3 regions of the Bradyrhizobium sp. TM233 genome follow, and region 2 is predicted to be linked to each of the others. Evidence: predicted binding sites of a transcription regulator. Region 2 holds the regulator's gene; each other region holds the start of a gene.
The links. The regulator HrcA, encoded in region 2, represses chaperone genes, less so after heat shock. The targets are predictions, from matches to a motif close to GTTAGCACTCNCNNNNNGNGAGTGCTAAC.

Region 1 (10,341 bases), on a different contig from region 2:
CAGCCCCTTGCAACCCGAACGTGCCTGGTCTATTAGCCCGCTCCTTCGCTAGGTCATGTGTCCGGGCTCTCTGAGATCCCGGCTGGCGCGAGCCGGTCTCCGGTTTCGTGTTCCGCCGAATGAAGACGCAGGATGTAGCTCATGGAGAGCGTCGGAGTAAAATCCGGAGGCATCGGTTCGATTCCGATTTCTTGTACCAACCAAAGGATAGCTCAGTGGTAGAGCAGATGACGTTTAATCATCGTGACGCGGGTTCGAATCCCGCTCCAGCGCTACGGGTCAGCCTGAAAAACTGACACCTCTGACGAGGACCGGACGCGCGCTTCAGTCGCAGTCCGGCCGTTTTGCCGCAAGGCTCTCCGTCCGAACCTAGACACTGTGAGACCGGCTTTGCGCCGCGGGTAGATACCGCTTGCGTTGATGCCGGGTGGCTCCGCTCGGCCGCGCGACACCCGTCGCGCGATCGCGCGCGTGCGCCCGTCGTCATGCAAGCTCAAGCCTCGGTCCGTCGATCTCTCAGGAAGCGTCGTCCGCGTCCTCAAATCCTTTGCAAACGAAACCTGTTGTCCGGCATCCGGCCGGACGCAAAACGATGGAGGCGTGCCATGACTTCGAACAAGGGCTGGCATTTGCTGATGCTGAACGTGACGGTCAAGGATGGCGAGCGTGCGCTGCTCACGCGCAACGGACAGCTCGTGCGCGTGCTCGCGCCCGGCAGGCATCGTCTGTTCGATCCCCTGCACGAGCTCAAGGCCGAGGTGCTCGATGTGGTCCGCAGCGAATTCTCTGCGGATCGCTACGCGGTGCTGAAGGCCGCACGGCCTGATCTGGCCGCCGAGCTGTTCGAGGCGGTCGAGACCAAGGCGGACGAGATTGCCATCGTCAGCCTCGACGGCCGGCCCGTGCATCTGATGACGCCCTGGCAGGTGCGCGTCTACTGGAAGGTCGCAACGAGCGTCGGTGTCGAGCGCATCGATGTGTCCAGCGATGTCAGGGTCGGCGCGCGGCATCTGGCCATGATCGAGCGTAACCGCTCGGCCGTGACGTCGGAGACGGTGGTTGAGAACCACGAGGCGGGCCTGCTCTATGTCGAGGGCCGGCTCGTGGAGCGGCTCGCGCCCGGCCGGCACGCCTTCTGGACCGTCGGCCGCAAGATCGAGGTGAAGCGCCTCGACCTGCGGCCCCAGGCGGTCGAGATCACCGCGCAGGAGATGCTGACCAAGGATCGCATCGCGCTGCGGGTGACGCTGACGGCGTTCCGTAAGGTGGTCGATCCCGAGCGGACGGTTGCGACCGTGCCCGACGTGGATGCGTGGCTGTACCGCCTGGTGCAGTTCGCGATCCGCGAAGCGGTTGCGGGCCGGACGCTGGACGAGGTGCTGTCTGCGAAGGCGGCGCTGGATGCGGAGCTGCGCGACTATGTTCGCGCACGCGTCGCGGAGTCCGGTGTCGAGGTCACCGAGCTCGGCGTCAAGGACGTGATCCTGCCCGGCGAGATCCGGGAGCTGGTGAACAAGGTGGTGGAGGCGGAGCGGGTCGCGAAGGCGAACCTGATCCGCCGGCAGGAGGAGACCGCGGCGACGCGTTCGCTCCTGAACACCGCTCGCCTGATGGAGGAGAACCCCCTGCTGCTGCGGCTCAAGGAGCTGGAGTCGCTGGAGCGGCTGGTCGAGAAGGTCGGCCGCATCGACCTCCATGCCGGCAATGGCGAGGGCCTCGATGCCCTCTTGACCCGGCTCGTGCGCCTCAAGGCGCCCGAGAGTGCGTAAAACCGAAGGGCCGCCCACGGGCGGCCCTTCACATATCCGTCGTCGTCGCTTGCAATGAACGCGGAACCGCGCCTGTGCGACCAAAATCACGAAGCCGGGATTGTGCGCGCGCGAAGGTTGCGTAATCTCGCGATGACCACGGGTTTGATCAGGGCAGGCGCATGACGATGCTTCAGGACACCATCCGGCCGCCGACGGCGCGATCGCGGGAGTGGAAGGTGATCGTCATCCTGATCCTGCTGGTCCCCGTGCTGTGGTCCCCGCTGATCTTGTTTCGCTTCGTCCTGTATCAGCCGTTCAGCATCCCCTCGAATTCGATGGTGCCGACGCTGATGGTCGGCGACTACGTCTTCGCCGCCAAATATGCCTATGGCTACGGCCGCTACTCCGTCCCGTTCGCGTCGTCGTGGACCTCGAGCCGCGTCTTTGCTGCCGACCCGGAATACGGTGACGTGGTCGTGTTTCGCACGCCGAAGGATACCTCGGCCGACTACGTCAAGCGCGTGGTCGGCCTGCCCGGCGACCGCATCCAGATGCGGCAGGGCCAGCTCTTCCTCAACGACAAGCCGGTGACGCGGGTTGCGTTGAAGGAGACACTTGCCGGTTCTGCCTGCGGCGTGGATGAGGGGGCGACGGTCAAGCGCTGGCGCGAGACGCTGCCGAACGGTGCGAGCTACGTGACGCACGACTGCATCGACAACGGTTTCCTGGACAATACCAACGTCTTCACGGTGCCGCCGGGCCATTTTTTCGTGCTCGGCGACAACCGCGACAATTCCACCGACAGCCGCATGATGTCGACGTTCGGTTTCGTGCCGATGGACAATCTCGTCGGCAAGGTGACGCGGATCTTCTGGTCGCTCGACGAAGACGGTGAGCCGCGCATGGAGCGGTTGGGCAAGGTGGAGTGAGGCTCGGAACGACGGAGGTTCGTAGCCCGGATGGAGCGCAAGCGTAATCTGGGAAGGCTGCCTGCGTCGCACGAGATGTCCCGGATTGCGCTTCGCTCCATCCGGGCTACGGGCCGCCGTTCCGCGAAATCGTTCGCTCAAAACAAAAACCCCGGCATCGCTGCCGGGGTTTCGTAGTTCTTGAGGTCGTTGGACCTTAGAAGTCCATGCCGCCCATGCCGCCGCCCGGGGGCATCGCCGGACCGGCGCCGCCCTTCTTGGGCAGCTCGGCGACCATGGCTTCCGTGGTGATCAGGAGCGCGGCCACCGAGGCTGCGTTCTGGATCGCGGTACGGACCACCTTGGTCGGGTCGATGATGCCCTTCTTGACGAGGTCGCCGTATTCGCCGGTCTGGGAGTCGAAGCCGAAAGCATACGACTTGTTCTCCAGCACCTTGCCGACGATCACCGAGCCGTCTTCACCGGCGTTGATCGCGATCTGGCGAGCGGGAGCCGACAGCGCCTTGCGCACGATCTCGACGCCGGTCTTTTGGTCGTCGTTCTTGGTGCGCAGGCCCTTGAGCTGCTCGGAAGCACGGAGCAGGGCGACGCCGCCGCCCGGGACGATGCCTTCCTCGACAGCCGCGCGGGTCGCATGCATCGCGTCATCAACGCGATCCTTGCGCTCCTTCACCTCGACCTCGGTCGCGCCGCCGACGCGGATCACCGCGACGCCGCCAGCGAGCTTGGCGAGACGCTCCTGGAGCTTCTCACGGTCGTAGTCCGAGGTGGTCTCCTCGATCTGCGCCTTGATCTGGGCCACGCGCGCTTCGATGTCGGCCTTCTTGCCGGCGCCGTTGACGATCGTGGTGTTCTCCTTGTCGATCATCACCTTCTTGGCGCGACCGAGCATGTTGAGCGTGACGTTCTCGAGCTTGATGCCGAGATCTTCCGAGATCGCCTGGCCGCCGGTCAGGATCGCGATGTCCTGCAGCATGGCCTTGCGGCGATCGCCGAAGCCCGGAGCCTTGACGGCCGCGACCTTCAGGCCGCCGCGCAGGCGGTTCACGACCAGGGTCGCGAGGGCTTCGCCTTCGACGTCCTCGGCGACGATGACCAGCGGCTTGCCGGTCTGCACCACGGCCTCGAGCAGCGGCAGCAGCTCGTTCAGCGAGGAGAGCTTCTTCTCGTTGATGAGGATGTAGGCATCGTCCATCTCAACGCGCATCTTGTCGGCGTTGGTGACGAAGTAGGGCGAGATGTAGCCGCGGTCGAACTGCATGCCCTCGACGACGTCGAGCTCGGTCTCGAGCGACTTGGCTTCCTCGACGGTGATGACACCCTCGTTGCCGACCTTCTTCATGGCGTCGGAGAGGAACTTGCCGATTTCGGCATCGCCGTTGGCGGAGATGGTGCCGACCTGGGCGATCTCGTCGTTCGAGGTGACCTTCTTGGAGTTCTTGACGAGGTCCGCCACGACGGCCTCGACCGCGAGGTCGATACCGCGCTTGAGGTCCATCGGGTTCATGCCGGCGGCAACCGACTTGGCGCCTTCGCGCACGATCGCCTGGGCCAGCACGGTCGCGGTGGTGGTGCCGTCGCCGGCCGCGTCAGCGGACTTGGAGGCGACTTCGCGCACCATCTGGGCGCCCATGTTCTCGAACTTGTCCTCGAGCTCGATCTCCTTGGCGACGGTGACGCCGTCCTTGGTGATGCGGGGAGCGCCGAACGACTTGTCGAGCACGACGTTGCGGCCCTTCGGACCGAGCGTGACCTTCACCGCGTTGGCGAGGATGTCGACGCCGCGCAGCATCTTGTCGCGCGCTTCAACCGAGAATTTGACTTCTTTGGCTGCCATCTGGAATTTTCCTTGAAATGTGTGACTGGAGGGAGAGAGGGGCTGTTAGGCCGCCTTCTTCTTGGAAGCGGGGACGTCGAGGACGCCCATGATGTCGCTTTCCTTCATGATCAAGAGATCGACGCTGTCGATCTTGACTTCGGTGCCGGACCACTTGCCGAACAGCACGCGGTCGCCAACCTTGAGGTCGATCGGGATCAGCTTGCCGGCTTCGTCGCGGCCACCGGGGCCGACGGCGACGACTTCGCCCTGCGAGGGCTTTTCCTTGGCAGTGTCGGGAATGATGATGCCGCCAGCGGTCTTCTCTTCTGCGTCGATGCGCTTGACCACGACGCGGTCGTGAAGCGGACGGAATTTCATGCAGTCCTCCTAAGCAATTGCTCGGGTTGAAGATTTCAGATTGTTAGCAGTCGCCGCCAGCGAGTGCCAGGCGGGCTAAGCTGAGATAAGGCAGGATTTTTGCGGGGGCAAGGGCTTCTAGCAGAAAAATAAGCACTCGAAAGCGCCGTCTGCCAGAATCTCACTCCCATCGTTAACCCGAGCGCAGACCCGTATTAGCACGGAGCGTTCTCTGCTGCTAACGCATTGAATTTCAACAGCTTGTTAAACTTTTGGGCTTGAGATGGGTTGTCAGTTTGCGTCACATTTCACTCATGTGAGCGCATCTCCATCGGGTGGCTCGTGAGCTGCGTACCCGGAAAGCCACCCCCTGAATGCGCTCCTGCAAAGGAGGTTGGCATGGTCTCGCGGGTTGGGGTTGTTTCCGACGACTTCCGGAAACAGGTGTTGGGTTACGGGCTGACGACGGCGGAAATTCTCTACCGGATGCCGGATCATCCCTCGCTGCTCCAGACCTATGTCTGGCAGAACTACGACATGTTTCCGAAATTCCCGGCGCTGAAGGATTTCCTGGCGTTCTGGCAGGAAAAGCTCGACGGTCCCCTCCATTCAGTCACCGTCGCGCACTCCAAGCTGATCAAGCCGGCCGAGTTGCGCGCCGTGGATGGCGTGTTCCGGCTGCATTGAATCGGCGATCAGGCACCGCTGCCGCAATAGCGCTTCCACATCGCGCGATAGGCGTCGTCGACCGCTCGCCCGTATGAGACGGGGTTGCTGGCGGCTGCGGCCCGGATCTTGTCGGGCAGTTCGCGGCGCAACCTGTCGAGCTCGCTGATCGCAGAACCTCGGCTCGTTGCGATCTCGATATACGCCTCATGGCTGTCCGTCACCCAGTCCGGCAGGCCAAGTGCGGTGAGAATAGAGCCGGCAGCACGGCTGGGCAGGCTGTTGCCGAGTTTCGCCACCACCGGCACGCCCATCTGCAAGGCTTCCCATGTGCTGACGCCGCCATTCTGCGGGAACGGGTCGAGGCAGATATCGACGCGATTGAACGATGCCAGATGTTCGCTTCGCAAGGTGGCACCGAGCAGATCGACGCGTTCGGCCGGCAATCCGCAAGCCTCGAACCGCGCCAGCAGATTCTCGCGGACCAGCTGGTCGTCCAGCGCGACATCCTTGACCAGCAGTCGCGACCCCGGCACCCGCTCGAGAATCCTGGACCAGACTTGCGCAGCCTCGTCCGAAATCTTGCTGATGCGGTTGAAGACGCCGAAGGTGACGAAGCCGTTCGAGATCGCCGGCGTTGGGGCCCGCGGAATCTCGGTCGGCAGCGACGCCAGCGTCACGAAGCACGGCAGGTCGACGACGGTCTCCGCAAACAGATGCCGAACCTCGAAGGGAATCGCGACCGGGTCCGAGATCAGATAATCGATCGTCGGCAGCCCGGTGCCAGTGCCGTGGCCCCAGCCATGCACCTGGATCGGCGCCGGCTTGCGCGCAAACACGCCGAGCCGGTTCCCTTTGGTATGGCCGGACAGATCGATCAGGATGTCGATGCCGTCGGCGCGGATCTCGGCGGCGAGGCGATCTTCGGTCCATTGCGAGGCGTCGCGCCAGCGATCGGCGATCCCCTGAAATTCGCTGGTCGTCGCATCCACTTTCGACGAACAGGCGTAGCACACGACCTCGAACTGTGCCCGGTCATGGTGTTGGAGGACCGGCTTGAAAATCAACGCGGCCGAATGCGCGTTGAAATCCGACGAGACATAGCCGAGCACCAGACGACGGTCCGGATCGCGGCTGTTGTCATGCGGTTCCGCCGCGCCTGAAGCGATTTTCGCGCCGACACGGTCCCACCACACCTGCCGCGCCTGCTGATGCCGTTCGACGGTGGCGTCCCCCGCAAAATCGAGCGTGAATATCTTGTTGGAGATCGCGCTCTGGAGGTCAGGCTGGATGTCGAGGGCTCTGTCGAAACTGGCGAGGGCTTCGTCGACGCGGCCAAGTCCGGCGAGGCAAAGACCCAGCACCAGGTGAGCTTGAATGGAATCGGGATCGATCGCGAGCGCCTGCTCGCAGTCGTGCGATGCCTGGGCAATCTGCTGGATCTGGAGCAGGACACTGGCCCGCGCGAGCCACCCATTCGCGTCCTCGGGGGCCAGCGCAATTGCCTGATTGCCGTCTGCCAGCGCTTCGTCAAATCGCTGGAGTTCCCGAAAAGCAGTGGCACGGTTTGCCAGCGCCGAGGCATAGTCAGGCTTGATCGACAGCGCGCGGTTCAAGCTTGCAATGGCCTCGTCATAGTTGCGCTGACGGCACAGCGCCCAACCCCGGCCGTTGTGGGCTTCGGCAAGGCTTGCGTTGAGTGCGATCGCCTTGTCGTAGCTGTGGAGCGCGTCCTCGTGAAGATCGAGGGCTACGCTCGCGTTACCGAGATTGGAGAGGGTTGCGGCGTGGTTGGGCCGCAAGGCGAGGGCCTTTCGATAGCTCGCGCAGGCCTCGTCGTGACGCCGCAGCCCGTTGAGCGCGATGCCCAGGCTCATATGAGCATCGGCAGATCGCGGATCCAAGGCGACCGCTTGGCTCAGCAGGATTTCGGCTTGCTGAAAGTTCTTGGCATCGGACTCCAAGGCGCCGAGCATGTGCAGCGCCATGAATTGGTTGGGCGCGAACTGCAGGACTTGACGATAGGCAGCGTGGGCCTCGGGGAGAAGCCCCATCTTGTGCAGCTGCAGCGCGTGCCCGAGCAGCGGCAGCACTTCGGCCTTTTGCCGTTTCTGAAGCCGGGCATTTTGAAATGCACGCTGACCTACGCTGTTGCCCATGAGTTCATTCCCCCAGAATCTCTCTTCGAGATTAATTCAGCGAGAGAACGAATACGAGACGATGGCCGCTCGCCACGACAGCTTGGGACAAGCTACGACCGAGTGGGTGATCGGGCTGCCGGCCTTGCGCCCGGCAATTGCCGCCCGATCCAGGACTGGATAATCTGCCCTCGGGTTGTCCCCGTCCGGCGGGTGCGGCTCAGATCAGGGAGGCAGACAATGGCCAAGCAAAAGGCATCGAGACCCGCAACGAAGACCGCGGTGAAGAAGCGGAGCGGCGCCAAGCCGGCGGCGCGATCCTCGGCACGCAAGGCGGTCAAGGCAAAGGCCCGCACTGCCGTGCCGAAGAAGCCCGCACGCCCCAAGCAGCGCATCGCGATCAGCCATCACCGCGAGGAAGACTTCAAGGCCGATGGCCTGCGCGCTTACGCGAAATACCGCGACCTCGGCATCGCCGCCGCAAGCCACGGCCTCGCGCAAGCGCACGTGATCCGGCTGCAAGGTCCTTGCGATCCGGCCGAGGTGTCAAAATTGCATTTTCACGACGTCGATTTCCAGATGGTCTACGTGCTCAAGGGCTGGGTGAAGACCTATATGGACGGGCAGGGCGAGACGCTGATGAAAGAAGGCAGCGCCTGGACCCAGCCGCCGAAGATCAAGCACATGATCCTGGATTATTCGGACGACGTCGAACTGCTGGAGGTGATCCTGCCGGCGGAGTTCAGGACAGTGGAGTTGAAGGCGTAGGCCGATCTCTCTCCTTTGTCGGTTCGTAGCCCGGATGTGCTGCGCTGCATCCGGGCTGCAGGACCGTCGCGACTCCAGCCCCCACCACCGCCCATCAAGCACGTCGTCAGCGTTCCCGTCACGATCGCTAAAAAGCACGCGATCTGCGAAACCGGGCAATTACCAGCCGGATGGTTTCAGCTGACCCGCAGGGCGGGCGCTAACCAATCGAAAATACCTCTCGCGGCAACTCAAGGATGTGAAAACGCGGGAGTGCTTTCATGGCGACCAACACTTTTGGCCGACGCGGCGTTACGGCGCCGCCGTCAAGAGCGTCGTTTCAACCCGTCGCCGCGCCGACCGTGCGGGAGATCGTGCGTGACCCCGCTCGGCCCTTGCCCAGTGAAGGGACGCTTTTTGGCGATAACAGGCTTCTGGCCGATATCCCTTTCCTCACCATTGGCCTGATTTTCGGTCTGCTTTTGATCTTCGCTCTGCAACGCAGTCTGGCCATCGACGTTGCGAGGGACGGCGACCTCGACGTCCGCTCGCTGATCGCTCAGGGCGCCTCCGGCTACGATCTCGTTGTCGGACGAGGAGAGTGGTGGAGGATTGGCCTTGCGCCGCTGCTGCACGGCAGCGGGTGGCACCTCGTCAGCAACTGCATCGGGTTGTTCATCGTCGGCGTCAGGCTGGAGTCTCTGATCGGCCGTGGCTGGTTTGCGCTGATCTTCGTCGCCAGTGCAGTGGCGGGCGAGGTCGGCTCTCTGCTGGGCAATGGCCCCGGCACGGTGGGAGTCGGCGCGTCCGGCGCCATTACAGGGCTCATTGCCGCGCTGTTCGTCGCGAGTTTCGAGCCCGAAGCGGACGCCGATCAAACCATATCGCGATTGAAGACGTCGCTCTTCTTCGGCGTGCCCGCATTGCTGCCGCTGGCCTTCGGCGCCTCGGGCAACGTCAATTATTATGCCCATGCAGGCGGTGCGGTGGCCGGCGCCGCGCTTGCGATCACGCCGTGGCTCGCCTTCTGGTCCTATGACAGCCTGCCGCGGAGTGCCGGCATGACGTTGCTTGCAGCATCCCTCGGATCTCTGATCTGCGCCGGCTTCGCCGCCGTTCATTATTCGTCATACATGGCCGATGCCGTGCACTATATCCGCGCATCGGAAGTGCCGGCGAAGGCTGACGAGATGGTCAGCCGGTCGTTCGATCTCGTCACCCGCTACCCGAAGGACGCGCGGGCTCATGTGTTCCGTGCGGTCTTCTTCCTGGAGCAAGCGAACCTCAGTGCCGCCGAGACGGAAGCGCGAACTGCTCTGTCGCTCGCAGCATCAGATGTGGCGGGTGGGCCGGTGCGCTCCGGGGCGCAGGGCTTGATGGCGGTGTTGCTATGGGCGCAGGGACGAACCAGCGAGGCGAAGGCCATGGCGGCCGAGCCCTGCCGTGCCAAGCTGGCCGAGGTGCGCCGCATCTTGCAGAAGTCGAAATTGTGCAGTTGACCAGGCTACGGCATCACCACGGGTCACGTGATGACCCCCACCACCGCGCCCATCAAGCACGTCGTCAGTGTCCCCGACACGATCGACTTCAATCCCAGCGCGTTGATCTCCTCGCGCCGCTCCGGCGCCATCACGCCCAAGCCGCCGATCATGATGCCGAGGCTGGCGAAGTTGGCGAAGCCGCACATTGCGTAGAGCATGATCAGTCGCGAGCGCGGGTCGAGTGCGTCGCCCGGCAGCTTCGCGAAGTCGACATAGGCGATCAATTCGTTGAGCACGGTCTTGGTGCCCATCAGGCTACCGGCCGTCACCGCCTGGCCCCATGGCAGTCCCATTAGCCAGCACACCGGCGCCATCGCGATGCCGAGCAGGCGCTGTAACGAGATCGCGGCGCCGCCAACATTCGGCAGCAGGCCGAGCATGGCGTTGACGAGA
Region 2 (10,341 bases):
CGCAGCGAGCCGCGCAGATACGGGTGATCTGTCAACCCCGCGCGAGCGCGTTGCGCTCGTCGCTGGAGGTGCGAGTGGCGCGATGCAACGCATCGTGCCGGGAGCCTCGAGGGATGCGCGGTCGCGATGCAGCAACGCGCGGTAACAGTCGGGCCGTCGCCCTTCGAGGGCCGCTGAAGAGCGGCCACCTCAGGGTGACGGTGATAGATTGGAGGTGGCGGCGGACCTAAAACGCTACTTCGCCCGCTTCTGCTCGATCACGTCCCAGACCTTCGCCGCAACGTCGGGCCCGCCGAGCCGCGCGATGGCGCGGATGCCGGTCGGGGAGGTCACGTTGATCTCGGTGAGGTTGCCGTTGATGACGTCGATGCCGACGAACAAGAGGCCGCGCTCCCGCAGCGCCGGGCCGACGGTGGCACAGATCTCGCGCTCGCGCGGGGTGAGCTCGGTCTCCTGCGCAGCCCCGCCGCGCACCATGTTGGAGCGGAGGTCGTCGGCGGCCGGCACGCGGTTCACCGCGCCGGCGAATTCGCCGTTGACCAGGATGATGCGCTTGTCGCCGTGCCTCACCTCGGGGATGAATTGCTGGATCACCCAGGGCTCCCGGAACGTCACCGAGAACATGTCGAACAGCGAGCCGAAATTCATGTCCTGCGGCATCACGCGGAACACCGCCGCGCCGCCATGGCCGTGCAGCGGCTTCATCACGACGGCGCCGTGCTTGTCGCGGAACGCGTTGATCTCGTCGAGGTCGCGCGAGATCAGGGTCGGCGGCATCAGCTGCGGAAAATTCATCACGAACAGCTTTTCCGGCGCGTTGCGCACGGAGGCGGGATCGTTGAGCACCAGCGTCTTCGGATGGATGCGCTCCAGAAGATGCGTCGAGGTGATGTAGGCGAGGTCGAACGGCGGGTCCTGGCGCAGCAGCACCACGTCAAAGCCGTTCAGCGCCTCGCGTCTGGGCTCGCCGAGCGTGAAGTGATCGCCGGGCTCGTCGCGCACGGTCAGGAGCTGAACCGGAGCCACGATCTCCTCGCCGACCATCGAGAGCTTGTCGGGCGTGTAATAGGACAGGCCGTGGCCGCGCTTCTGCGCCTCCAAAAGCAGCGCAAAGGTCGAATCGCCCTTGATGTTGATGCGGGCGATGGGGTCCATCTGGACGGCGACGTTCAGTTTCATGGTCTGCCTTTCAGGTCGAGGCGTCGAATGCCGCCAACACATGGCGCGGAAGTCGCTTCGGTGCAATCAGCATGGCGTCGAATCGCAATTCGAATTCGGCATGCTCGGGATGCGCGACGAGCCAGCCTTGCGCGGCGTCGATGATGCGCTGCTGCTGGCGCGGCGTCACGGCGAAGGCGGCGTCATCCAGCGTGGCCCGCGCCTTGACCTCGACGAAGGCGATCAGATTGCGGCGGCGCGCCACGATGTCGATCTCGCCATGCGGGGTGCGGTAGCGTTTGGCCAGGATGCGATAGCCCTTGGCCATGAGATAGGCCGCGGCGCGGCTCTCCGCGGAGATGCCGGTGTGGAACGCGGCGACGCGCTCGGGCGAGGCGACCTTCGGCTCCGTCGGGACCTCAGTCTTCGACATCGTCGCCCCTTAAGTCCTTGGCGAGCTCGAGCGCGCGGGCATAGACCTCGCGGCGCGGCCGGCCGGAGAGCGCGACCGCGTGCGCGACGGCATCCTTGACGCTGTGCGCGGCAAGTTGCTCGCGCAACAGACCGTCCAGCGCATCCGACGTCAGCATCTCGGCGTCGGCCGCCGGCGGCGCGATCACCAGCACGAACTCGCCGCGCGTCTCCAGCGTATCGGCCTCGCGCGCCAGCTGGCTCAACGGTGCGCGCGAGATCTCCTCGTGCAGCTTGGTCAGCTCGCGGCAGATCGCGGCTTCGCGCGTGCCCATGATCTCGGCGAGCTCCGCCAGCGTGTCCTGTACGCGGTTGCCGGATTCGAACATCACCAGCGTCGCATCGATGCGCGCGAGTTCGGTCAAGCGCGCCTTTCGCGCGGCGGATTTCGCCGGCAAAAAGCCCTCGAAAAAGAAGCGGTCGGTCGGCAGTGCCGCCACCGTCAGCGCCGCCAGCACCGAGGATGGGCCGGGCAGGGCATACACCGCATGGCCGGCGGCGCAGACCTCGCGCACCAGCTTGAAGCCGGGATCGGAGATCAGCGGCGTGCCGGCGTCGGAGACCAGCGCAATCGAGCCGCCCTGCCCCAGCGCCTCCAGGATTTTCGGACGCGCGGCCTCCGCGTTGTGCTCGTGATATTGCTTGAGCTGCGCGGCGATGGCGTAGCGCTCCGTCAGGCGCCGGGTGATGCGGGTGTCCTCGCAGGCGATGACGTCGACGCCGGCGAGGGTCTGGAGCGCCCGCAGCGTGATGTCGCCGAGATTGCCGATGGGGGTTGAGACCAGATGGAGGCCCGGTGCCGCCTTCGGCGCCGCAAGTCGATGGGCGTCGATGGAGAAACCGCGCGAGGCGGCGTCTTGAGCTTCAGGCGTATTTATCGGGGCCGGCTTTGCGCGCATAATGAAGTCAACTTAGGCACGATCCTCAGGGCTGGGAACCGGCTCGCCGAAAAAGATCGTGCCGAGGTGAGGGGCGAGGAACGGACGGGAATGTGATCGATCCGGGATCACGTCGAGAGGGAGTGAGGGCTCTCACGCCATATTCGCGACTGAAACGCCGCCTTGATGCTGCGTGAGCGAGGGCAAGCAGCTGCCGGGACAGGAAGGCGGCCGCGTTAAGCGGCTATTATCCTTTTGTTTCGGTTAACTATTTGCCGACAATATGCCTGAATCCGCGGCTTGTGTCGTGGAAAGAGTGTCGTGACCGGCCGGCGCCGGCGGGTCAGAAGAGAAGCTGCCATGATGGGCCCGCGTTATCCCAGATCGTCCTCTTCGGAGGAGTCTCCCGTTCCGGGGTCCCTGATATCAGGGGCGACCCGCCGGGGCGCGCTCGGCCTGTTGCTCGGCGCACCCCTGCTGTCGGCCTGCGCCGGCGTGCAGCAGAGCCTGAGCCAGTTCTCCAACCCGTTTTCGAGCTCAGCACCGCCGGCTCAGCCGGCAGGTCCGCCGCAACAGGCGACGACCGCCGGCACCGGCGGCGTCAAGGTCGCCGTGATCCTGCCGCTCTCGGCCGCCGGCAATGCTGGTCTCGCCGCGCAATCCATGCGCAACGCCGCCGAAATGGCGCTGGCCGAGTTCCAGAACCCGAACATCCAGCTTCTGATCAAGGACGACAATGGCAGCCCGCAAGGCGCGCAGGGCGCCGCGCAGCAGGCCGTCGACGAAGGCGCCGAGATCATTTTGGGACCGCTGTTCGCGCAATCGGTGCCGGCGGTGGCGCAAGTCGCGCGCACGCGCGGCATTTCCGTGATGGCGTTCTCGACCGATTCCAGCATCGCCGGCCGCGGCGTCTATTTGCTCTCCTTCCTGCCGGAGTCCGACGTCAACCGCATCGTCGAATATTCCGCCAGCATCGGAAAGCGCTCCGTCGCCGTGCTGGTGCCCGACAATGCCTATGGCAATGTCGTCGAGGCCGCGGTGAAGGCGGCGGTGCCGCGGCGCGGCGGGCGCATCATCGCCTTCGAGAAATACGGCGCCGATCGCGCCACGCCGGCGCGCACCGTGGCGCAGCAGCTCGGCAGTGCGGACGCGTTGTTCATTGCCGATGATGGCGATGCCGTCGTGTCGGTGGCGGACGCGATGACCGCGGCGGGCGCGAATTTGCGCAACATCCAGCTGCTCGGCACTGGCCTGTGGGACAATCCGCGGGTTTATGCGAATGCGAGCCTGCAAGGCGGCCTCTATGCCGCGCCGGACCCGGCCGGCTTCCGCGCCTTCTCCGGCCGCTATCGCACCAAATACGGCGCCGAGCCGATTCGCACCGCGACGCTCGCCTATGACGCGGTCGCCCTCGTCGCCGCGCTGGCGCGCACGCAAGGCACCACGCGCTTCTCGCCCGACGTGCTCACCAATCCCTCGGGCTTTGCCGGCATCGACGGCCTGTTTCGCTTCCGTGCGGACGGCACGAATGAACGGGGCCTCGCGGTGATGAAGGTGACGACGGGCGGCGGCGTTGCGGTCGCGGGTTCGCCGAAGAGTTTTGGGGCGTAGTGGCTTCGTAGCCCGGATGGAGCGCAGCGAAATCCGGGGCGATCTTACCGCGCGGATAGAACCCGGATTGCGCTGCGCTCCATCCGGGCTACGGGACTTTGCTACGCCGCTAAATCCGCGACCACCGCATCCAGCACCGGAAAACCGCTGCTGGTCACGCGCAGCCGGCCCGTTGCGTCGACCGTGATCGCACCCTCCTCGCGCAGCAGCGCGATGCGCTTGGGATCGAGCGGGCGGCCGGAGAGGGCTTTGTAGCGCTCGGGGTCGATGCCTTCGGCGAGGCGCAATCCCATCAGCAGGAATTCGTCGGCGCGTTCTTCGCTGTTGAGGAGATCGTCGGTGACGATTCCATGGCCGTTGGTCTCGACCCGCATCAGCCAGGCCTCGGGACGCTTCTCGGTGGCGGTGGCGTGCCTGATGCCGTCGATGTCGAGCCGGCCATGCGCGCCGGGGCCGATGCCGGCATATTCCTCGCCGCGCCAATAGACCAGATTGTGCCGGCACTCGGCGCCGCGCCGCGCGTGATTGGAAATCTCGTAGGCGGGCAGGCCGAGCTTGTCGCAGGTCTCCTGCGTCACGTCGTAGAGCGCACGCGCCACCGTTTCGTCCGGCGTCTTCAATTTGCCGGCCTGGTGCAGGCCGAAGAAGGGCGTGCCTTCCTCGATCGTCAATTGATAGAGCGACAGATGCTCGGCCGCCTCGTCAATGGCGAGACGCAATTCATCGGCCCACATCGCCGGCGTCTGGTCGGGGCGGGCGTAGATCAGATCGAACGAATAGCGATCGAACGAGCGGCGCGCGATCGCGACCGCATCGAGCGCCTCGCGCGCGCTGTGCAGGCGTCCCAAAGCTTTGAGCGAGGCGTCGTCGAGCGCCTGCACGCCGAGCGAAACGCGGTTGACGCCGGCGGTGCGATAGCCGGCAAAGCGCGTGGCTTCGACGCTGGTCGGATTCGCCTCCAGCGTCACCTCGACATCGCCGGCGACGGTCCAGTGCTTGCCGATCGCATCGAGCACCGCGCCGACGGTTGCGGGCTGCATCAGCGACGGTGTGCCGCCGCCGAGAAAGATCGAGGTGACTTCACGGCCGGGCGAGCGCTGCGCAGTTGTTTCGATCTCGCGCGCGAAGGCCGCCGCATATCTCGCCTCGTCGATCGCGGCATGGCGGACATGGCTGTTGAAGTCGCAATAGGGGCATTTCGACAGGCAGAACGGCCAGTGCACGTAGACGCCGAAGGCTTCGGACTCTTGTTTTGACGCGTTTTCCTGGCGCGAACCGGTACCCACTTCGCTCGAAAACGCTCTAGCGCGGCTCAAGGCAGATCTCCGCCAGTTTCACGAAGGCGCAGGCGCGATGCGACAGGCCGAGGCCGAGCGGCGGCAGGCCGTGCTTCTCGATGCTTTCCATCTCGCCGAAGGTGCGGCTGTGGCCGTCAGGCAAGAACATCGGGTCATAGCCGAAGCCGGCGGTGCCGCGCGGCGGCCAGACCAGCGTGCCGTCGACGCGCGCCTCGACCTCTTCGAGATGATCGTCGGGCCAGGCGACGCAGAGCGCGGAGACGAAATGCGCTTTGCGCTTGTCGGGCGTGGTGGCGCCGCGCTCCTGCAGCAGGCGCTCGATCTGCGCCATCGCCGCGTTGAAGTCCTTGGTCGGGCCGGCCCATCGCGCGCTGTAGATGCCCGGCGCGCCGTCGAGTGCGTCGACCACGATGCCGGAATCGTCGGCAAAGGCGGGAAGCTTGGTCGCCCGCGCTGCCGCGATCGCCTTGATCGCGGCATTGCTGCGGAAATCGTTGCCGGTTTCGTCCGGCTCGCCCAGGCCCAGTTCACCGGCCGACACCGCCTCGATGCCGTACGGCGCCAAAAGCTCCTGCATCTCGGCGAGCTTGCCGGGATTATGGGTGGCGATGACGAGCTTTCCGGTGATTCGGCGGTGCATGGGCCTATTGACTACGCGACAGCCAGTTTCTGCAAGTCCACGAGACGTGCGATGCCTTTTTGCGCTAGGGCGATCAGCTTCAGGAACTCGTCCTGCGTGAACGGCTCGCGTTCCGCGGTGCCCTGGACCTCGATGATGCGGCCATCGCCGGTCATGACGAAATTGGCGTCGGTCTGGGCTTCCGAATCCTCGGCATAGTCGAGATCGAGCACCGGTGTGCCGTTGTAGATGCCGCAGGAGATCGCGGCGACATTGTCGCGCATCACATTGGCCTTGATCATGTTGCGCGCCTTCATCCAGTTGATGCAATCGGCGAGGGCGACCCAGGCACCGGTGATCGAGGCCGTGCGGGTGCCGCCGTCGGCCTGGAGCACGTCGCAATCGACCGTGATCTGGCGCTCACCGAGCGCTTCGAGATCGACGATGGTGCGAAGCGAGCGGCCGATCAGGCGCTGGATCTCGACGGTGCGGCCGCTCTGCTTGCCGGCGGCGGCCTCGCGGCGGGTGCGTTCGGAGGTCGCGCGCGGCAGCATGCCGTATTCGGCGGTGACCCAGCCGCGGCCCTGGCCCTTCAGCCACGGCGGCAGGCGATCTTCCAGCGTGGCGGTGACCAGCACATGGGTGTCGCCGAATTTCACCAGGCAGGAGCCTTCCGCATATTTGACCACGCCGCGCTCCAGCGTCACGGGGCGCAATTCGTCGGGCGCACGGCGGCTTGGCCGCATGGGAAATCCTCCAAAACTCGCAGGTTAGGGCTATTCGCGGTGCTTGTAGGTGGGGTGAGGGTATGCGGCAAGGGGAAAGGACAAGGCTTTTTCACCCCCGGTTTTCCGCCCTGCAAACGCAACGCTTGTCAGAACCCTCGGGGATGGACAAATTATGAGCATCTGAGAGGAGTTACCGTCTGTGGCCCATCACGATCCGATCCATCTGATCGCGCCGCGCGCGGGCCTCGCCCAGCTCAACGAGCGTTCTCGCGACATCTTTCGTCAAATTGTCGAAAGTTATCTCGCGACCGGTGAGCCCGTGGGCTCGCGCAATATCTCGCGGCTCATCGCCATGCCGCTGTCGCCGGCCTCGGTCCGCAACGTCATGGCCGATCTGGAACAGCTAGGCCTGATCTACGCCCCGCACACCTCCGCTGGCCGGCTGCCGACGGAACTCGGCCTGCGGTTCTTCGTCGATGCCCTGATGCAGGTCGGCGACCTCAACGAGGCCGAGCGGCAGTCGATCCAGAGCCAGCTTGCCACCGTCGGCCAGGCGCAATCGGTCGAGGCGGCGCTGGACCAGGCGCTGACGCGGCTCTCGGGCCTGACCCGCGCCGCCGCGGTGGTGCTGACGCCGAAATCCAATGCGCGGCTGAAACACATCGAATTCGTCCGTCTGGAACCGGAAAAGGCGCTGGTGATCCTGGTCGGGGAGGATGGCCAGGTCGAAAACCGCGTGCTGTCGCTGCCCCCCGGAGTTCCCTCCTCGGCGATCACCGAGGCCGGCAATTTCCTCAATGCGCGCATCCGCGGCCGCACCCTGGCCGAGGCGCGGCTCGAGCTCGAGACGGCACTTGGAGAGGCCCGCGCCGAGCTCGATCAGCTCGCACAGAAGGTGATTTCCGCCGGCATCGCCAGCTGGTCCGGCGGCGAGAACGAGGATCGCCAGCTCATCGTCCGCGGCCATGCCAATCTGCTCGAAGACCTGCATGCGCTGGAGGATCTGGAGCGGGTGCGCCTGTTGTTCGACGATCTCGAGACCAAGCGCGGCGTGATCGATCTGCTGGGCCGCGCCGAGACCGCCGAGGGCGTGCGCATCTTCATCGGCAGCGAGAACAAGCTGTTTTCGCTGTCGGGGTCCTCCACCATCATCTCGCCCTATCGGGATGCCGCCGGCCATATCGTCGGCGTATTGGGCGTGATCGGGCCGACCCGGCTGAATTATGCCCGCGTGATCCCGACCGTGGACTACGCCGCCCGCATCGTCAGTCGCCTGCTGGGAGGCTGACCGGCGTTTGATCCGATCACGGGCGCTTGATTTTCGGCGCCCGAAGCACGATATCCGGGCCAGAAAAATCCCTGCGACGAATTCGAAAAGAGAGCCGATGACCGATCGAGACCGGCAACCCGAAGACGCGGCCGCGCCGACTGGCGAGCCCGTGGTGTCCAAGCCCTACATCATGCCCGACGATCCCGAGCCCGGCTCGGTCGAAACGTTGCAGAAGGAAGCTGCCGAGGCGCGCGACCGCATGCTGCGGACGCTGGCCGAGATGGAGAATCTGCGCAAACGCACCACCAAGGAGGTCGCCGACGCCCGCCTCTACGGCATCACCGGCTTTGCCCGCGATGTGCTCGACATCGCCGACAATCTCCAGCGCGCGCTCGATGCCGTCCCGGCCGAGGCCCGTGCCGCGGCCGATCCCGGCCTGACCGCGCTGATCGAGGGCGTCGAGCTCACCGAGCGTTCGCTGCTCAACGCGCTGGAAAAGCACGGCGTGAAGAAGCTCGATCCGCAGGGCCAGAAGTTCGATCCGAACTTCCACCAGGCGATGTACGAAGTGCCCGATGCGTCGGTGCCGTCGGGCACCGTGGTGCAGATCATGCAGGCCGGCTACACCATCGGCGAGCGCGTGCTGCGCCCGGCTCTGGTCGGTGTCGCCAAGGGTGGCGCAAAGGCCGCGCCCGCGGCGAACAATAACGAGTCGAGCGGCGCGCCGAACTGATTTTTTTGCGTCATTCCGGGGCGGCTCGAAGAGCCGAACCCGGAATCTCGAGATTCTCAGGTGCGCAATGGCGCACCATAGTCCGATGCTTCGCATCGCCCCGGAATGACAGTCGTCTAGCTCTACGCGCTCGCGATATCCGCAGACTGGATCCGCTTCACGCCGGCCTTGGCCATATCGGCCCAGGCTTTTGCCAGCGAGCCCTGCGTGTCGATGCCGCGGCAGGCGTCTTCCACCACATAGACCTCGAAGCCCGCCTTGCGCGCGTCGAGCGCGGTCCAGGCGACGCAGAAATCCGTCGCGAGGCCAGCGACGAAGACACGCTTGATCTTGCGTCCCTTGAGATAGCCGGCAAGTCCGGTCGAGGTCTTGCCGTCGGCTTCGAGGAAGGCCGAATAGCTGTCGACGTCCTTGTGAAAGCCCTTGCGGATGATGAGCTCGGCATGCGGGATCGCAAGATCCTTCGACAGCGAAGCGCCGTCGGTGCCCTGCACGCAATGGTCCGGCCACAGCACCTGCTTGCCGTAGGGAAGGTCGACGGTTTCGAACGGCTTCTTGCCGGAGTGGACTGACGCAAACGAAACGTGGCCCGGCGTGTGCCAGTCCTGCGTCATCACCACATTCGCAAACGCTTTCGAGATCTTGTTGATGACGGGCACCACCTGCTCGCCCTCTTTCACCGCGAGGCTGCCGCCGGGCAGGAAGCAGTTCTGCACGTCGATCACCAGCAGCGCGGAGGCATCGTCGGGTTTGATCGATGCCGCTGCAAAGAGTGCGGTTGGAGCGAGAGCCGCGAGCGCGGTCGTTCCAAGCATTGCCAGGACTTGTCGCCGATCCAGCATCGTTCGCCTCCCCTTAGGATGAACTCAACGGAGACGAAGCCTAGTTCCGTTCGTGTACGAACAGAAGCCCGAAAATGCGGCCGGGTTTGGTGAGGGGGTGGGCGTGCAGCCTCAACACCACTGTCGTCCCGGACAAGCGCAGCGCAGATCCGGGACCCATACCCCCAGGGAGAAGTTTGGCGAAGACTCTTCGTGGGTACTGCGACCGACCCCAATCGCGAGATCACGCGGTATGGGTCCCGGCCCCCCGCGCGCAATTGCGCGCTAGGCCGGGACGACACCGAGTGTGTTGGAGCGCCTCTGCCCTAACCCTTCGGCTGAATCCCGTCGCGCACGGCACGGAAGCGGGTGAAGGCGGCTAGCCACTGGTCGCGCGGGGCGCTGGCGATGATGCGCAGCGAGGCGCCGCCGCTCGAGAAACGGATCCACTGCACCACCGTGACCGGGACCTTGTCCTTGCCGCTGACGCCGTCGATCCGGGTCTCGAAGCCTTGCTGACCGTTGATGCGGATCGGCTCGGACATGGTGACGCGCGATTCGCGCACGCCGGGGATCTGCAGCGCGGCCTCCTGGGCGAAGCGGGCGCGGTCGTCGGCGGCTTGCGGCGTGGCGCCGATCACGCCGAGGATCATGAACGGCTTCGACTCATAACCGGTGCTCTCGTCGCCATCGGCCAGGATGATGCTGGAGCCCGGCGCCAGCGTGCGGATGTCCTTGAATTCGGCGAGATCGG
Region 3 (10,341 bases), on a different contig from region 2:
TTAAATCGCTTCTGCCTACAAAGACGCGTGAGTGAGGTGGGGGGAGTATCCTGATGGCTGTTCACCGCAAACGTTTTCGCGTCGAGGATATCGCTGGTGGCGAGATGCCGATTTTGGACGTAACTGAAGAGGCAATCCCGATGCATAGCGAGATCATGGCCGAGTTGCGTGCGATCCGTGCACAGATGGCGAAAGGCGCTGCGCCCTTGCCCTTGTCCGGCAGCGCAGCCATGGCGGCGATCGACGCATCCACCGCCCACGAGCTCTCCGAGGCTCGTACCATGCTCGAAACCTATCGGGCCCAGATCGAGCAGTGCGAGAAGCTGAAGGTCGAGCTCGACCTCATCCATGACGCCATCGACCGCACCAAGCGTGAAATCGCGACGCTGCACGGCAAGAGCTTTGACGGCGGCGAAATGGCCAAGGTCAATGGCGAGCTCGGCGCGGTGGTCGGCGGCACCGAGCAGGCGACCCAGCAGATCCTCGAAGCCGCGGAATCGATCGACCAGGCCGCCAGCGCGATGTCCAAGGTGGACTCGATCGACCAGCAGAAGCGGCTCGCCGACGACATCCAGGAACGCGTCATCTCGATCTTCGAAGCCTGCAACTTCCAGGACCTGACCGGCCAGCGCATCAGCAAGGTCATGACCACGATGAAGTTCATCGAGCAGCACATCAATGCGATGATGGACATCTGGGGCGGCGTCGACGCGATCAAGTCCCACGTCGTGCCGCCGGTCGACAATCGCAGCGAGGACGACAAGCTTCTCAACGGCCCCAAGCTCGCCGGCGACGTCGGCCACGCCTCGCAGGACGACATCGACGCGCTGTTCGACTGAGCAGACGCGACATAGCGAAAACAAAACGCCGGCGAAAGCCGGCGTTTTTGTTTTTGGCCCAGCCCGTCATTCCGGGGCCGCTCGACGGAGCCGAACCCGGAATCCGGAGATTTAAGGCAGGAAGCCCACCACATCGAGATTCTCAGGTGCGCGAGTGCGCACCATAGTTCGCGCTTCGCGCCCCCCGGAACGACGGAAGACGAACATCACGCCCGCGGCGCGCAGCGGACGTAGACCATGTTGCCGTAGCGGGTGGCGGCGTCCTTGTCGATGAAGCGCGTGATCAGGACGCGGCCGTCGAAGGAGATGATTTCGCGGTCCTGCTCGCCGGGGGTCGGACCCGCCGGTCCGATGTAGTTCTTGCCGCTCGGCGAGCCCTTCAGCCGCAGCTCCTGGGGCGTTGCCTGGTCGGCCAGATGCATGATCACGCCGCCGGAGGAGCCGGCGGTGATCACGTAGGGATTTTTGCACTGGGCCCGGGCGGCCGCCTCGGTACGGGCGCGGTCGGCCGGGTTCTGGAACGAGGCGAGACCCCAGCGGCCGACGATCTCGTCGGCGCGAATGGTCGCAGGCATTTCCGGACCAGTACCAGGCTCGGCTTCGGGCGGCGGCGAGGACGACGAGAAGGACGGCAGGCTCATGCCGCCGCCGCAGGCGCCCAGCAGCAGCGCCAGACAAGAGGCGGCGGCCAGATTGGCAACCGTGCGCGCGTGAGCTGAACTGATCATGGCATTCCCCCGAACAAGACCATGGCCGCACCCCTCCTGCAGCCAAGCGCAAAACCGCTGCCGGAGCAATGACGTCCTTTAATACGTCGGCGCCCCGAACAAGTTTCCAGTGCCACCATCCTATATCCGCCTCACCAATCGCTTAACCACCTTTGCTTGACAGGATCGCGGCCAAGCCATATTTCCGGGCCCACTATTAGCACTCGGAAAGCCCGATTGCTAAGCGCGCCGTTCGATCCTCGGGATAGGGGGGTGGACGGAAGCGCCGCCCCACCCACTTCCAGTCCTTCCGAAGCGAGCCTCCAAAGGGAAACGTCATGGCTAAATCCAAATTTCGTCCGCTGCATGACCGTGTCGTGGTCAAACGTATCGACGCCGAGGAAAAGACCAAGGGCGGCATCATCATTCCGGACACCGCCAAGGAAAAGCCGTCCCAGGGCGAGATCGTCGCCGTCGGCCCCGGCGGCCGTGACGAGGCCGGCAAGCTGATCCCGATCGACCTCAAGGTCGGCGACCGCGTGCTGTTCGGCAAGTGGTCGGGCACCGAGGTCAAGATCGACAACGAAGATCTCCTGATCATGAAGGAGTCGGACATCATGGGCGTTTTGGCCTAAGGCCATCCGCCTGAACGGCCGCTGAATGTCATGCCCGGATCGAAGCGATCCGGGCATCCATCATTCCGACGGGTTCGATCTTCGGATCCCGGAATTGATGCGACGGGCGAGCGGCAGACACATCACCAAACACGAGGGATTGCAGAAATGGCTGCCAAAGACGTCAAGTTTTCCGGAGACGCGCGCGATCGCATGCTGCGCGGCGTCGATATTCTCGCCAACGCCGTCAAGGTGACGCTCGGCCCGAAGGGCCGCAACGTCGTCATCGAGAAGAGCTTCGGCGCGCCCCGCATCACCAAGGACGGCGTCACCGTCGCCAAGGAGATCGAGCTCGAGGACAAGTTCGAGAACATGGGCGCCCAGATGGTACGTGAGGTCGCCTCCAAGACCAACGACCTCGCCGGCGACGGCACCACCACCGCGACCGTGCTGGCCCAGGCCATCGTGCGCGAAGGCGCCAAGGCGGTTGCCGCCGGCATGAACCCGATGGACCTCAAGCGCGGCATCGACATCGCGGTCGCTTCCGTCATCAAGGACATCGAAAAGCGGGCCAAGCCGGTTGCCGCCTCCTCCGAGGTCGCCCAGGTCGGCACCATCTCGGCCAACGGCGATGCCGCCATCGGCAAGATGATCGCCCAGGCGATGCAGAAGGTCGGCAACGAAGGCGTCATCACCGTCGAGGAGAACAAGTCGCTCGACACCGAAGTCGACATCGTCGAGGGCATGAAGTTCGACCGCGGCTATCTCAGCCCCTACTTCGTCACCAACCCCGAGAAGATGACCGCCGAGCTCGAGGATGCCTACATCCTCCTGCACGAGAAGAAGCTTTCGGGCCTCCAGGCCATGCTGCCGGTGCTGGAAGCCGTGGTGCAGTCGGGCAAGCCGCTCGTCATCATCGCCGAGGACGTCGAGGGCGAGGCGCTGGCCACCCTGGTCGTCAACCGCCTCCGCGGCGGCCTCAAGGTCGCCGCCGTCAAGGCGCCGGGCTTCGGCGATCGCCGCAAGGCCATGCTCGAAGATCTCGCGATCCTCACCGGCGGCCAGCTCATCTCCGAGGACCTCGGCATGAAGCTCGAGAACGTCACGGTGAAGATGCTCGGCCGCGCCGGCAAGGTCGTGATCGACAAGGAGAACACCACGATCGTCAAGGGCGCCGGCAAGAAGCCGGAGATCGAGGCCCGCGTCGGCCAGATCAAGGCCCAGATCGAGGAAACCACCTCGGACTACGACCGTGAGAAGCTCCAGGAGCGCCTCGCCAAGCTCGCCGGCGGCGTCGCGGTGATCCGCGTCGGCGGTGCCACCGAGATCGAGGTCAAGGAGAAGAAGGACCGCGTCGAGGACGCCCTCAACGCCACCCGCGCCGCGGTGCAGGAAGGCATCGTCCCCGGCGGCGGCGTCACGCTGCTGCGCGCCAAGAAGGCGGTCGGCCGTCTCACCAACGCCAATGCCGACGTCCAGGCCGGCATCAACATCGTGCTGAAGGCGCTCGAGGCTCCGATCCGCCAGATCTCGGAAAACGCCGGCGTGGAAGGCTCGATCGTGGTCGGCAAGATCCTGGAGAACAAGTCCGAGACCTTCGGCTTCGACGCCCAGACCGAGGACTATGTCGACATGATCGAGAAGGGCATTATCGATCCCGCCAAGGTGGTGCGCACCGCGCTCCAGGACGCCTCCTCCGTGGCCGGCCTGCTGGTCACCACCGAGGCCATGGTCGCCGAGACGCCGAAGAAGGAAGCCCCGCCCGCGATGCCCGGCGGCGGCGGCATGGGCGGCTTCTAAGCCTCCGTTCCGTTACAATGTTGCGAAGGCCGCCTCCGGGCGGCCTTCTTTTTTGCCGACCCTGCCCCTCCGCTTTCCGATTCAACCGACGGCCAAAACCCACTACGGTGACGCGCCGATTCGAATTGTTTGGGCATGATCCTCTCGGAAAACCGCTTCACACTTCCGGATCATGCCCGTTGCGCGAGGATTTCATCGATGCGTGCGCTTCTGGTTTGCTCGACAGCCCTTTTGGCAACTCTGCTTGCAGCTTCTCCGCATCCCGCATCCGCCCAGATGAAGCTGTCGCCGAAGGCCACGACACCCGGTGGTCCGGAGACACGCTATTTCACCTCGATCGACGGGCTGATGGACGGCAATGCCGACGTGATCCTGAAGGAGACACGCCAGGGCAAGACGGTGACGGCAGCGGTGCTCGACGTCTGCTATCCCGTCGCAAAGAATTCCGACCGCAAGGACCGCTTCGTCGTCAACCTCCAGGTCGCGGGCCAGACCCTGACCGGCACCACGCAGAGCATCAGCGAGAAGGCGCCCGTCAGCGTCAAGCTGCTGCGCAAGCAGGCCGGGGACACCTTCGAATTCCGCGGCCAGATCAGCATCGGCCAAGTCGTGACCGAAGTGACCTCGCCCGACAATTCCGATCTCAGCGAGAAGGAATTTCAGGACAACCAGACCTCCGACGACGGCATCACGCCGCAGCCGAAGGATTTCACCGACGTCTCGCCGGAGGCGATCGCGGTCAAGGTCAAGCTCGACGCTGCAACCGACTTCCTGAAGAGCCTGAAGGGCCAGGCGGTCGAGGTGACGCTGGCGAGCCTCACGGTCGGCTGCGATGCGCTACGCGCCGGCGAGCAGACCATCAACATGTCGGTCGATCCAGAGCGCGCCGGCGCGCTGCTGGCGAAATTCAAGGCGACGCCGGGCGTCACCGCCGCGGGCTGGACCGCGGGCATGACCGAGATGGACCGCACCATCCGCTTCGCCGCGGCCGACTGGCGCGAGGGTGACAAGATCAGCAAGGACAAGCTCGCGGCCGCCGTCTCGAACGTTTTGAGCCGGACGCTCGCGGCAAAGCCGGTCTCGCAAAGCTTCAACCCCGCCACCGGCAAGCTCAAGCTGGTCTTCAAGCGACCGAACCCGGATTTCCCCGCGCTCGATCTCACCGACACGATCGAGGTCGCAGGGCTCGTCTCGCCCGACAAGCCGGGCACGACCGACAAGCTCATGCTGTGGATCGGCAGTCCCGCGACGACGACCGCCGACGAGGGCAGCGGCGCCAAGCTCAATCTCTCCGACGACACCTCGGTCGACGAGGAAGGCGAGCAGCCCGACGACAACGGTTCGGTCGAGGCGCTCGCCAAAGAGCTCAAGGGCCAGCGCTGGGATGCCGACAAGTCGGTGTGGAAGTAGACGCGCTGAACTATCGTGCCGCGGACGACACAAGCGCGTTTACGCGCGTCTTCGACGCGCTATGGCGCGAAGCGCTACGAGCCGGGGCCCAGAGGCCACACACGAATTTGCCGATAGAAAATCTGGGTCCCGGCTCTGCGGCGCATCGCTTGCGCGACGCGCCTTGTCCGGGACACGAGAGCGGGGCTAATTCCCCGTCGTCCTGAAACGCAGCGGCTTGGGGCCGATCAGCGTCAGCACATCGCCCTGACGCTTCCAGGTCTCGACACTGCTCAGAGCTGCGACGAGATCGTCGTCGGCCTGCGCCCTTGCCGGCGGGCAGGAGCGGTCCTGGATCTGACCGGGGACGAAGATCACGGTGTTGCCGGCGACCGAGAACTGGCCCTTGCCGCCCTTGCACCAGAGCTCGAGCACGACCTCGCCATGGTCGCCGATCTCGATGTTCGGAATTCGCTTCGAGCCTGCTTGCGGCAGCGCTTCCAGCGTCATCTCGGTGCCGAACGGGAAACCGTCCTCGGCACGCGCGACAATGGACATCGCGAGCATTGCAACCGCAGCACACATCAATCGCTTGAGCGAAACCATGAGACCTCTCGTCCGACCTGATTTGCCGCACCTTCTATAAGACGGCGGCGCCATTGAGAAGGTTCGCGCCACCTGGAGCACGATGAGATTTGATTGGACGCAAAAATCCCCGCGGGGCGGAACCTCGCGGGGATTTGCGTTCGAGCCGGAGTTGGCCTGCTACTTCAGGACCATTGCCGTGAACGGCCAGACATAGGCCTGCAACGTCACGAGCACGCCGACGAGACAGGCCAGCACGATCGAGTGCCAGAACACGAAGCGCAGGATCGTGCCCTCATGGCCGTACCAGTTGGTGGCAGTGGAGGCGACCACGATCGACTGCGCGTCGATCATCTTGCCCATCACGCCGCCGGACGAGTTCGCCGCGGCCATCAGCACCGGCGACAGCCCGAGCTGCTCGGAGGTGATCTTCTGCAGATTGCCGAACAGCACGTTGGACGCCGTGTCCGATCCCGTCAGCGCCACGCCGAGCCAGCCGAGCAGCGTGCCGAAGAAGGGATAGAGCACGCCGGTTGCGGCGAAGGCGAGACCGAGCGTCGCGTCGACGCCGGACAGCCGCGTCAGGGTGCCGATCGCCAGCATCGCCGAGATCGTGATCAGCGAGATCGCGCAGAGCCGGATGGTGCGGCCGTACTCGGTCAAGAGCTTGCCGGGGCCGACGCCCATCAGGACACCGGAGATGATCGCCGCGATCAGCATGCCCGTGCCGGTGAAGGACAGGTAGGTGAAGCCGAACACCGCGCTCTCTTTCGTCGGCCCTGGCGCGACCGGCGGCATCTTGTTGATCATCTGGTGCAGCTCGGGCACGGGATAGTTCCAGACGAAGATCGAATTCGCCCACGCCTTGAACGCCCCGTTGCCCCAGATCAGCATCACGATGCAGACGATGATCCACGGCAGCAGCGCGCCGAACAGTTCGCTCTGCGTCAGCGGCGTCTTGTCGAGCGGTTTTGCCGCCGCCATGGTGGCTGCCGATTCATCGCGGCCGCGCAGCGCCGGCGACAGCCAGAGCTGCCTGGGCTGCCAGACCTTCAGGAACAGGATCAGCGCGCCCATCGAGATCAGCGACGCGCCGATGTCGACGATCCAGGGGTTGATAAAGTTCGAGATCACGAATTGCGGAACCGCGAACGATACGCCGGTGACCAGGATCGCCGGCCAGACATCCTTCATGCCCTTCCAGCCCGCGAATGCCCACACCACCCAGAACGGCACGATCAGCGAGAAGAACGGCAATTGCCGCCCGACCATCGCGCCGAGGATGTAGGGATCGAGCCCAGTGACCGAGGCAAGGCCCTGGATCGGCGTGCCCAGCGCGCCATAGGCGACCGGCGCGGTGTTGGCGATCAGCGACAGGCCGGACGCCGCGAGTGGCGAGAAGCCGAGGCCGATCAGCACGGCACCGGTGATGGCGACCGGCGTGCCGAAACCCGAGGCCCCCTCGAAGAACGCGCCGAAGGAGAACGCGATCAGCAGCAATTGCAGCCGCCGGTCCTCGGTGACCCCGCCGATGGCGCGCTTGAGCAATTCGAAGCGCCCCGTGCTCACCGTCACCTGGTAGAGGAAGATGACGTTGAGGACGATCCAGCCGATCGGGAAGAAGCCGGTGACGATGCCCAGCACCGAGGCGCGGATCGACATGTTCGCCGGCATGGTGAAGACGAAGATCGTGATCAGATTGGCCACGATCACGGCGATGACCGCCGCGATATGCGCCTGGACGCGGCCGCTCGCGATCAGCACCAGCAGCGTGACGACGGGCACCGCGGCCGCAATCGTCGACAGCACCGGGCTGTGCAGCGGATCATAGACTTGATTCCACATGGTCTTCCTCCCCCACGCATGTTTGCGGCAGACGGCCCGCGTGGAGAGCCGATCCTGCTTGACGCTGGAAGCGATAACCCCCGAGCTGGACGCGAATTCCTCGCGAATGCGGCGGTTCCCGTCCCGCTCACAAGCTCGCGAAATCCCAGAGCACCCCACCCCGCGCCGTCGAACCCCATGCTAGGGTTGCAAGCTGCGACAAGCCAACGCAAATTGCAGCACTTGCGACTTTAGTCTAAGCGCGCCCATTTCAGCCATTGCCTCAAGCCTCTGGCTCCGGGCCGTTGTGCACATCCCCCTAGGAGATTCTGCTCTGTGAAGAACCTCAGCGCCACGCTCGCGATCGTCTGGCGAATCGCCGTCCCCTATTTCCGGTCGGAGGACAAGTGGGCCGGCCGCGGCCTGCTCGCCGTCGTCGTCGCGATGGAGCTGGTGCTGGTCGCGATCAACGTGCTCCTCAATCAGTGGCAGAACCGGTTCTACAGCGCGCTGCAGGCCTACGATCTGCCCGAATTCGTCAAGGAGGTCTGGATCTTCCTTGGGCTTGCCTTCACCTTCGTCGCTTTGGCGGTCTACAAGCTCTATTTGAACCAGTGGCTCCAGATCCGCTGGCGGCAATGGCTGACGCGACACTATCTCGGCGAATGGCTCGAGGGCGCCACCCATTACCGCATGCAGCTCAAGGGCGATGCCGCCGACAATCCGGACCAGCGCATCACCGAGGACGTCAAGAATTTCGTCGAGCAAACGCTGACCATCGGCCTTGGCCTTTTGTCGTCGATCGTGACGCTGGCCTCGTTCGTCGTCATCCTCTGGGGTCTGTCCTACAAGGCCCCCTTGTACATTTACGGCACCGATATCCTCGTGCCCGGTTTTCTGGTCTGGTGCGCACTGGCCTACGCTATTCTGGGTACCGCGCTGACCCACTGGATCGGCGCCCCGCTCATCAATCTCAATTTCGAGCAACAGCGCTTTGAGGCCGACTTCCGCTTCAACCTGATCCGCGTGCGCGAAAATTCCGAGCAGATCGCCCTGCTGAAAGGTGAGCCCGCGGAGCGAGGGCATCTGCTGCGGCGCTTCGGCTTCGTCATCGGCAATTGGTACGAGATCATGAGCCGGACCAAGCGCCTGACCGCCTTCACGGCAAGCTACGGTCAGGCTGCGACGATCTTTCCCTATGTCGTGGTGGCGCCGGCCTACTTCGCCAAGCGCATCCAGCTCGGCGACATGATGCAGACCGGCTCGGCGTTCGGCAGCGTGCAGGATGCGCTGTCCTTCTTCGTCACCGCCTACCGCTCGCTCGCAGAGTGGCGCGCGGTGATCGCCCGCCTCGATGGCTTCGAGATGTCGGTCAGCTCCGCCGCCCACGGCGCGGCGCTCGAACCGACCATCGACATCGCGCCATCGAACGGCAAGGCCATCGCGCTCGAGCAATTGCTCGTCAAGCTGCCGAACGGCGCGCCTCTGGTCGCAGCCGATGCCTTCACGATCCAGCCCTCGGAGCGGGTGCTGGTGACCGGCCCGTCGGGCTCCGGCAAGTCGACACTGTTCCGGGCGATTGCCGGCGTCTGGCCGTTCGGCAGCGGCACCGTCGCCATTCCCGAGACGTCGAAGCTGATGATGCTGCCGCAACGACCGTACTTCCCCATCGGTGCGCTTGGCGACGCCGTCATCTACCCGGCCGGGCACGGCTCCGTCCCGCCCGAGAAGATCCGCGACGCGCTGATCGCAGTCGGCCTGCCGCGGCTGGCGGAGCGGCTCGACGAGCACGGCCACTGGAACCGGACATTGTCGCTCGGCGAACAGCAACGCCTTGGGCTTGCTCGTGCGCTGCTGCACGTGCCGGACTATCTATTCCTCGACGAAGCGACGGCGTCGCTGGACGAGCCGTCCGAGGACCGGCTCTATCGGCTGCTGACGGAGAAGCTGCCGCAGGCCACCATCGTCTCGATCGGCCACCGCTCGACGCTGGACGCCTTCCACACCCGGAAGGTGGCCTTGGTGGAGCACGGCGAGATCCACGTCCTCGGCAAAGCCGGCGAGCCGGCCCGGCCGGAGCCGACCGCGGCACGCTGAGAGGCCGGCGGGCGTCTCGGACGACCAAGGCCAGGCACCCCGCACCCCAAAAAGCAGAAGGGCGGCAGATTGCTCTGCCGCCCCAACAAGTCGTTCCGGGAAGAAATTACTTCAGGTTGGTCATCGCCGTCAGGTCGAACGAGAGCTTGGCGATGCCAGCCGCGCCGCACCAGTTGGAGCCGACGCCGGTCGGATTGATGTTGCTGAAGCTGCCGTTGGCGGTCGCCGTATAGTCGCTGGTGAACGCGTTGCAGTTCGCCTTCGACAGGTCGGTGTCGGAGTAACGCAGGTCGAGCGTGAAGACCTTGTAGGTGAAGCCGATGCCGATATTCCAGGTGTTGTAGTCGGCGTACTTGATGCCGTTCGGGAACGGACCGGCGAAGCCCGGCGCGGCGAAGCCCGTGCCGTAGAACGAGTCGGACGTGCCCAGGAACTGGCGGCCGAACTCACCCGAGACGTACATGCCGACGCCACTGGAGCCGAAAA

Region 1: AABA86_RS08410 (co-chaperone GroES) is a predicted target of HrcA. The motif match lies at 4,920-4,948, and genes of this name have one in related genera.
Region 3: AABA86_RS31785 (co-chaperone GroES) is a predicted target of HrcA. The motif match lies at 1,763-1,791, and genes of this name have one in related genera.

What each region holds. Positions count from the first base shown of each region.
Region 1 is NZ_BTIG01000003.1:274,659-284,999, reverse strand. Features, by position in the region: tRNA gene AABA86_RS08435 (tRNA-Leu) at 128-199, shown strand; tRNA gene AABA86_RS08430 (tRNA-Lys) at 207-272, shown strand; gene AABA86_RS08425 (slipin family protein) at 606-1,769, shown strand; gene lepB (signal peptidase I) at 1,931-2,680, shown strand; gene groL (chaperonin GroEL) at 2,877-4,517, opposite strand; gene AABA86_RS08410 (co-chaperone GroES) at 4,563-4,877, opposite strand; gene AABA86_RS08405 (usg protein) at 5,256-5,543, shown strand; gene AABA86_RS08400 (O-linked N-acetylglucosamine transferase, SPINDLY family protein) at 5,552-7,681, opposite strand; gene AABA86_RS08395 (cupin domain-containing protein) at 7,901-8,428, shown strand; gene AABA86_RS08390 (rhomboid family intramembrane serine protease) at 8,689-9,906, shown strand; gene AABA86_RS08385 (NupC/NupG family nucleoside CNT transporter) at 9,930-10,341, opposite strand, start outside.
Region 2 is NZ_BTIG01000013.1:101,513-111,853, forward strand. Features, by position in the region: gene gshB (glutathione synthase) at 235-1,179, opposite strand; gene AABA86_RS24425 (YraN family protein) at 1,190-1,591, opposite strand; gene rsmI (16S rRNA (cytidine(1402)-2'-O)-methyltransferase) at 1,578-2,528, opposite strand; gene AABA86_RS24435 (penicillin-binding protein activator) at 2,868-4,118, shown strand; gene hemW (radical SAM family heme chaperone HemW) at 4,220-5,404, opposite strand; gene rdgB (RdgB/HAM1 family non-canonical purine NTP pyrophosphatase) at 5,421-6,056, opposite strand; gene rph (ribonuclease PH) at 6,068-6,781, opposite strand; gene hrcA (heat-inducible transcriptional repressor HrcA) at 6,963-8,051, shown strand; gene grpE (nucleotide exchange factor GrpE) at 8,149-8,766, shown strand; gene pncA (bifunctional nicotinamidase/pyrazinamidase) at 8,889-9,608, opposite strand; gene AABA86_RS24470 (hypothetical protein) at 9,914-10,341, opposite strand, start outside.
Region 3 is NZ_BTIG01000029.1:47,092-57,432, reverse strand. Features, by position in the region: gene AABA86_RS31795 (protein phosphatase CheZ) at 54-839, shown strand; gene AABA86_RS31790 (hypothetical protein) at 1,046-1,567, opposite strand; gene AABA86_RS31785 (co-chaperone GroES) at 1,885-2,181, shown strand; gene groL (chaperonin GroEL) at 2,329-3,960, shown strand; gene AABA86_RS31775 (hypothetical protein) at 4,159-5,370, shown strand; gene AABA86_RS31770 (META domain-containing protein) at 5,557-5,955, opposite strand; gene AABA86_RS31765 (L-lactate permease) at 6,115-7,779, opposite strand; gene AABA86_RS31760 (ABC transporter ATP-binding protein/permease) at 8,095-9,855, shown strand; gene AABA86_RS31755 (TorF family putative porin) at 9,962-10,341, opposite strand, start outside.